DNA from 3 places in the Cellvibrio sp. KY-YJ-3 genome. Region 2 is predicted to be linked to each of the others. Evidence: predicted binding sites of a transcription regulator. Region 2 holds the regulator's gene; each other region holds the start of a gene.
The links. The regulator sigma-54, encoded in region 2, starts transcription at its own class of promoters, with help from an activator protein. The targets are predictions, from matches to a motif close to TGGCACANNNNTTGCNNT.

Region 1 (2,269 bases), 1.4 Mb from region 2:
TTTATGAAGAGCAAAAACGCGGGCCAGAAGATAACCCCACCATCGGTTTGATTCTATGCAGCCAACACAACCAAACGGTTGCGCAATATTCAGTGTTAAAAGACAGCCAGCAATTGTTTGCGTCCAAATACTTAACTCTACTGCCGAGTGAAGAAGAATTAAAGCGCGAGTTAGAGCGCGAACGGCAGTTAATTGAAGGACAAATTGGAGAAATGCGAGCCAAATATGATGTTTGATTTTGGTTGCACCAATTACGTAGCGATGCAATTTACACCAACAAAAACGGCTCCCGAGGGAGCCGTTTTTGGTCAATCTGTGTTTGGTTTATTTGCGCGCGTTACGACGGGCAAAACCTAAACCGATCAAACCTAAACCGAACAGCGCAAGAGTGCCTGGTGCTGGAACTTCGGTTTTGCTCAGGGAGACGTTGTCGAGCATGATGCCGATGTTGTCGCCGCCAGCGTGGTTAAACACGATGGAGTTAGCAGTGTTGCTGCTTACGGTGAAGCTGCGGGTCACGGTTTGCCATGGCGCGGTGGGGCTCAGGGTGAATGATTCACTCAGGAATCCACCCAGGGCCAGGGTGAAGCTGTCCGCAGATCCGCCACGTTGGTTGCCGGAAATGTCGAAGCTCAGGTTGTAAGTACCTGCGGCAAGTGACAAGAGCGAGCTGGTCAGTATGCCGGCATTACCACTTGAACCGTCCAGATCCACACATTTACCGCTACCGCCCGCACAGGTGATGCCCCAGCCGTTGGTATTGGCGACGACATCAACGCTACCGCCGGATACACTCCAGTTGCTGAACGCGTTGTAGTTGAGGGTGGAAGTGCCTGCTGCACCTGCTTCTGCGTCAAAGTTGTCCTGAAAAATGATGCCTGCGTTGGCGCCAACACTGAAAAGTGCGGCTGCGCCAAGGCTGATGAGTTGTTTGATTTTCATAACAGATTCCCGATGTAAGTTATTGTGACAGGGTATGTATAGCAATTTTGACGCCATAGTCGCAAGTAATTGATTCCTATCAGTTCATTGAATTTGGCAAAATCACAAATGCATAATTACCCGACACTTTTCGCTGCCAATCCGGTTTTACCCCGGCAAGCCTTCAAAAATCAGCGAGCGATGGATGGCAAAACCCGCTTGCGCGCCATCGCCAATGGCAAAGGTCACGCTGCCCATCGCCCGGCCTAAATCGCCGCAGGCAAATACACCGGGGATTGAGGTCTGTTTGAAATCGTCGGTTTTCACATAAAACCCTACCGGGCTTTCAGCCAGTTCGCAGCCTAACTCCTGCGCGATGGGGCTGGCGGGTTTGGTGAGTGAGGCAACAAACAGCCCGGCCAATTCCACCAACCGGCCATTGGCGAGTTTCACCACGGCGGCCTGCTCGCCGGTAATTTCGGTCACGGCTTCGGTTTCCAGGCGCACATGGCGTGCGGCCAGTTGTTTTAGCTGGAGTTCATCCGGCGTAAAACAATTGTTGGTGAACAGCGTGGTTGGGCCCCAATCGGGAATTAATAACGCCTGGTGCAGCGAGGCTTCGCTCACCGCGAGTACGCCCAGTGGGCCCTGGTTGAGTTCGTAGCCGTGGCAGTAGGGGCAATGAAAAACGGTTTTGCCCCAGCGGTCTTGCAGGCCGGTGATGGCGGGTAAGTGATCGCTTACACCGGTGGCGAGCAGCAGGCGTTTGGCGCTCAGGGTTTGCTGGTCGCGGGTGGTGACCTGGAATAAATCGCCGACTTTTTCCGCGCGCTCCACGGTGCCTTCTATCCAGCTGAGGTTGGGGTAAAGCAGCAGTTGGGCTTTGGCTTCGCTGGCGATCAGTGCGGGGGATTTGCCGTCCTGCCCCAACACCCCGTGGGAATGGGCGGCAAAACGGTTGCGGCGAATGCCGGCATCAATCACCGCCACTTGGCGTCGCCCGCGCGCCAATTGCAGTGCGCCCGCCATACCGGCATAGCTGCCGCCAATCACAATCACATCAAATGTTTGCATGGTTTACTCCTCGGGAAAAATGGCGTGTTCATGGCTACCGGAGAAGCCACGGGCTTGCATGCGTTGGTGGAAATCCTCGCTGAGCTGCGCGAGGGTGACGCTGCGGAAATGGTTGAGCAGCAGGGTTTCGGCCTCCAGAAATGCGTGGTTGAGCGCGCTATTCACCGCCGCTTCTACCAAACAGCCCGGTGCTTCGGTGCGATTGCCCATGGCGAGCAGGGTGGGTTTGTCGAGGGCGAGGTAAATGTCGTGCAGGGTGATGGTGTCCAGCGCG
Region 2 (2,269 bases):
ATACAGTGTTGAGTAACAGCAAAGTCCGCGAAGTCTATCTGGGCGAACACTTTCGCCTGTGAGTTCAACAAACGCCTTAACCACCCGACAAACAACTTGACAAGTAATATTATTTGGCTACTAGGCATAAAGCTTGCTTAAGTATGTTGCTTGAAGCGCAAACCCTGACTAAACTCCACCTAACAGATGTTTTCCATCCCGCGTTAAATAAGGGTTTGTTGCTACAACAATGAAACAATCTCTCCAGCTTAAACTCGGCCAACAGCTGACAATGACTCCCCAACTGCAACAGGCGATACGTCTTTTGCAGCTCTCCACGCTGGATCTTCAACAGGAAATCCAGGAGGCACTCGAATCCAATCCCATGCTGGAAGTTGAGGAAGGTTTTGACTCAGCAACTACCAGCAGCGATTATGAAGGCAGTGCGGACGATAAGATTGATTACACCCGCCAACAGGAAATTGCTGCAGAATCCGGCACCGACAATAGCGCCGACTTCAGTGCCAGCGACAATTTCTCGTCATCAACCGCTGATAACTTCAACGAACCTGGCTACGGCGAATCTGAAAGTTTTGGCGAGGGCGAAAGCTTTAGCGATGGGGAATCCTTTGGTGATAGCGATGTCTATGGTGAAGGCGATAGTTTCAGCGCCGACAGCGGTGACTGGAGCGACTCGATTCCCAGCGATTTACCGGTAGATACCAGCTGGGACGATGTTTACCAAACCTCATCAACCGGCAGCTCCAGCAACTACGATAATGAAGACAATGATTTTGAAAGTCGTCGCGCTGTTACCGACTCACTCTATGATCATTTGATGTGGCAACTCAATTTAACGCCCATGTCAGATCGCGACCGGGTGTTAGCGATGGCAATTATCGACGCGGTTGAACCCAGCGGCATGCTGTCTATTACCATCGAAGAAATATTCGAAGGAATGCGTGGCGATTTTGAAGAGCTGGAACTGGATGAAGTTGTTGCAGTTCAACACCGGCTGCAGCAGTTTGATCCCTGCGGTGTGTGCAGCCAAAACTTATCTGAATGTTTATTGGTGCAGTTACAACAGTTTGACCCCAAAACACCCTTTTTGGATTCGGCAAAATTAATCGCCAAACTTTACTTGCCTATATTGGGTAGTCGCGACTACCGTCAGTTAATGCGCCGCACCAAACTGAAAGAGGCCGAGTTGAGCCAGGCCATCACCCTGATCCAAAGCCTAAACCCTCGCCCAGGCGATATTATTGCCAGTGGTGACACGGAATATGTAGTACCGGATGTGTTCGTTGAAAAGCGCGATGGCCGCTGGATTGTTGAATTAAACCCGGAAATTGCACCGCGCCTGCGTATCAATTCCAATTATGCCTCCATGGTAAAGCGCGCGGACTCGAGCAGCGACAACACATTTCTCAAGGATAATTTGCAAGAAGCCCGCTGGTTCCTGAAAAGTTTACAGAGCCGCAATGAGACTCTGCTTAAAGTAGCCAGTTGTATTGTGGAAAAACAACGCGGGTTTCTCGATTACGGCCCCGAAGCCATGAAGCCGCTGGTGCTGCACGATATCGCTGAAATTGTTGAGATGCATGAATCCACTATTTCGCGGGTAACCACCCAGAAATATATGCACACACCGCAGGGTATCTTCGAACTGAAATACTTTTTCTCCAGCCATGTTAGTACCGATAGCGGCGGCGAGTGCTCTTCAACAGCGATTCGCGCAATTATTAAAAAGTTGGTGAGTGCGGAAAACCCCAAAAAACCGTTGAGCGATAGCAAAATCACCGACCTGCTCGCGGAACAGGGAATTCAGGTAGCGCGTCGTACCATTGCAAAATATCGCGAGTCGCTGAATATTCCACCCTCTAATGAGCGGAAAACCATTTAATTATCATTAACCGGTTATAAATACGAAATTCGGAAGAAAATCACGGACGAGCTGTTAGGTTGTGCTGATCACAACCATTTTGTTTCTATCGAGAGGAAGTATCTATGCAAATAAATATCAGTGGTCATCATTTGGAAGTTACCGATTCGCTGAAAGACTATGTCAGCAGCAAAATTGAGCGCCTGAGCCACCACCACGATCGCATTACCAGTACTCACGTCATCCTCTCCGTCGATAAGTTGATTCAAAAAGCAGAAGCAACCATCCATGTCAGCGGCAAAGATTTGTTTGCGGATGCCACTCACGAAGATCTGTACGCAGCAATTGATTCATTGGCCGATAAGCTGGACCGCCAATTAATCAAGCACAAAGAAAAGATGCGTAGTC
Region 3 (2,269 bases), 1.2 Mb from region 2:
ATCCAACACTTCGCGAATGGGTTCAATCATGGAGTAAGGCACAGTAATGTGCATTTCACCCCCACCCCCATCCAGTTCGATATGGAAAGTACTGACCACCACCACTTCACTCGGGCTAACAATATTGGCGAGTGATGGGTTTACTTCCGAGTGCACATATTCAAAATTGATGGGGAAAACGGCTTTCCAGGCTTCGGTTAAATCCACAAACGCCTGATTCAATACCATTTGCACCACCCGCAATTCCGTTGGCGTAAATTCGCGTCCTTCAATTTTTGCGTGACGGCCATCGCCACCAAAAAAATTGTCCACTAATTTAAATACCAAACGCGCATCCAGAATAATTAATGCCGTACCGCGCAGCGGGCGAAACTTCACCATATTTAAACTGGTAGGCACATAAAGTGTGTGCACGTATTCGCCAAACTTTTGAATTTGCACGCCGCCAACCGAAACATCGGCGGTGCGACGCAACAGGTTGAACATACTGATGCGAGTGTAACGCGCAAAACGTTCGTTGATCATTTCCAGCGTAGGCATACGCCCACGCACAATACGATCCTGACTGGTCAGGTCATAGGTTTTGACCGTACCCGGTTCTATGTCCGAGTCGGTATCTATATCGCCGTCATCGACACCATGAAGGAGCGCGTCAATTTCGTCTTGCGAGAGTAAATCTTGCACGGCGGTTTCCTTATTGCATTACAAAATTGGTGAACAGAACTTGCTCAATCGTCGCGAGCGGGACTTCTTTCTCGGGGTCGCTGGCAGCCAGTGCATCCTGTTCTTTTTTTAGCAGTGCTTGAATAACTACCAAGGAGTCGGCTTTAAGTTGCTCTTTACCTTCCGGCGTTTGCAACTCATCAAAATTTTTACTGCTTAACAACATCACCAAGCCGTTGCGAATAGCGGGCATGTGCAGGGTTAATAAACTTTCCAATGCCGGGTCGCGGTATAAAAGTGTAATCGCTGCCTGTAGATAACGCTGACGACCGTTAACGGTAAAGTTAATGGTGAAATTGGGGGTCATTTCAAAATAAATAGCCGGAGCTAAGGTAGGTGCAGGTGCTTCATCAGCGGCTGGAGTTTCGGCGGCGGGTGGTGACAACATTTTAAGCGCAATCACAGTCCCCCCCACAGAAAGCGTAACCAGTGCCACAGCCACACCAATCATCAATAGGAGTTTTTTCTTTTTCTTGGTTGCATCGGCATCAGCGCCGGCATCGTTTGCTTTTTTGGGGGCCTGAGCCATGTCAAAACTCCGTCACTTTCTTGGGCTAATAGCGGACTTAAAAGAGGTCGAGCAATACTTATGCCAGTATCGCCCTAGGAAGCTTAGCAGTGGAACCGGGCTTTGCGAAGTTTAGCGCGGGAAATAGCCTATAAAAGCGAGAAAAAACAATGCGCTAGCGTGTGCCCTGAATCAGGGGCACACGCCAGAATGCTTATGCAATGGAGGATTGAGTGTTTAAGAAAGAAAGTTTGGATCAGGCGTAATGATCCACCAAGCGATTAGAGACAAGTATCGAACTGGTTAATGGCGCAAGCTCCTCATCCTCTGCAGCTGATGTTCCATTTTTTCTCGCTTCACCCCGCTCCTGATCTTGCTGGGCAAACGATTTATCCGAGACATCAACATCCACCAGATTTAACCCCTGCTCCGAAAACATCTCGCGCAAGCGGTTTAATTGTTGATCCAATACTTCGCGCACCGCAGGGTGAGGACTGGTGAAGCTGACGTTTACCTGCTCCTGATTAACGCTGACTCTCACCTGCATCGGCCCCAGCTCGGGTGGGTCGAGGCGAATTTCTGCTGCACTGACATTTTGCGCCGCCAGCCATAACACCCGCTCACCTACCGCCTGACCCCATTGCGGTTGCCCAAGAGCGACCGGCACACCGGTTTGCACCACAAAACTTCGTGCCGCCGGTGACGGAGCTTCATTCAAGCGACTGAGCGCCTCCACGGCAGGAGCCGCAGCAGTTAATGCCTTGGGCAAATCCCCTGCCGGTGAGCCTTTATCCAGCGAGCTGGCACTGGCTTCAGCCAGCTTGTTCATAATGGTTTTGGCGTTCAGTAACAGCAAATCGGGGTTATCTGACACCTCCCCATCAGCCACTAACAATTCCGAATCACCCTCTTGTGAAAGCGCCAAGATTTCCCCTTCCGCCATCAACTCAGGGGTTAGCAAGTTTGTAGATACGCCATTATTAGCCAGCGATGTTAGGGGTGACGCTGCAGTACCACTGAGGGGCGTACCAGACATAG

Region 1: D0B88_RS04335 (PEP-CTERM sorting domain-containing protein) is a predicted target of sigma-54. The motif match lies at 981-998, and genes of this name have one in related genera.
Region 3: D0B88_RS12440 (flagellar basal body-associated FliL family protein) is a predicted target of sigma-54. The motif match lies at 1,301-1,318, and genes of this name have one in related genera.

The regions. Positions count from the first base shown of each region.
Region 1 covers NZ_CP031727.1:1,014,611-1,016,879, forward strand. The annotation lists gene D0B88_RS04330 (YhcG family protein) at 1-236, shown strand, start outside; gene D0B88_RS04335 (PEP-CTERM sorting domain-containing protein) at 325-942, opposite strand; gene D0B88_RS04340 (NAD(P)/FAD-dependent oxidoreductase) at 1,090-1,995, opposite strand; gene D0B88_RS04345 (Rrf2 family transcriptional regulator) at 1,999-2,269, opposite strand, start outside.
Region 2 covers NZ_CP031727.1:4,124,938-4,127,206, forward strand. The annotation lists gene lptB (LPS export ABC transporter ATP-binding protein) at 1-62, shown strand, start outside; gene D0B88_RS17505 (RNA polymerase factor sigma-54) at 230-1,882, shown strand; gene hpf (ribosome hibernation-promoting factor, HPF/YfiA family) at 1,987-2,269, shown strand, end outside.
Region 3 covers NZ_CP031727.1:2,951,145-2,953,413, reverse strand. The annotation lists gene fliM (flagellar motor switch protein FliM) at 1-684, opposite strand, end outside; gene D0B88_RS12440 (flagellar basal body-associated FliL family protein) at 695-1,252, opposite strand; gene D0B88_RS12435 (flagellar hook-length control protein FliK) at 1,488-2,269, opposite strand, start outside.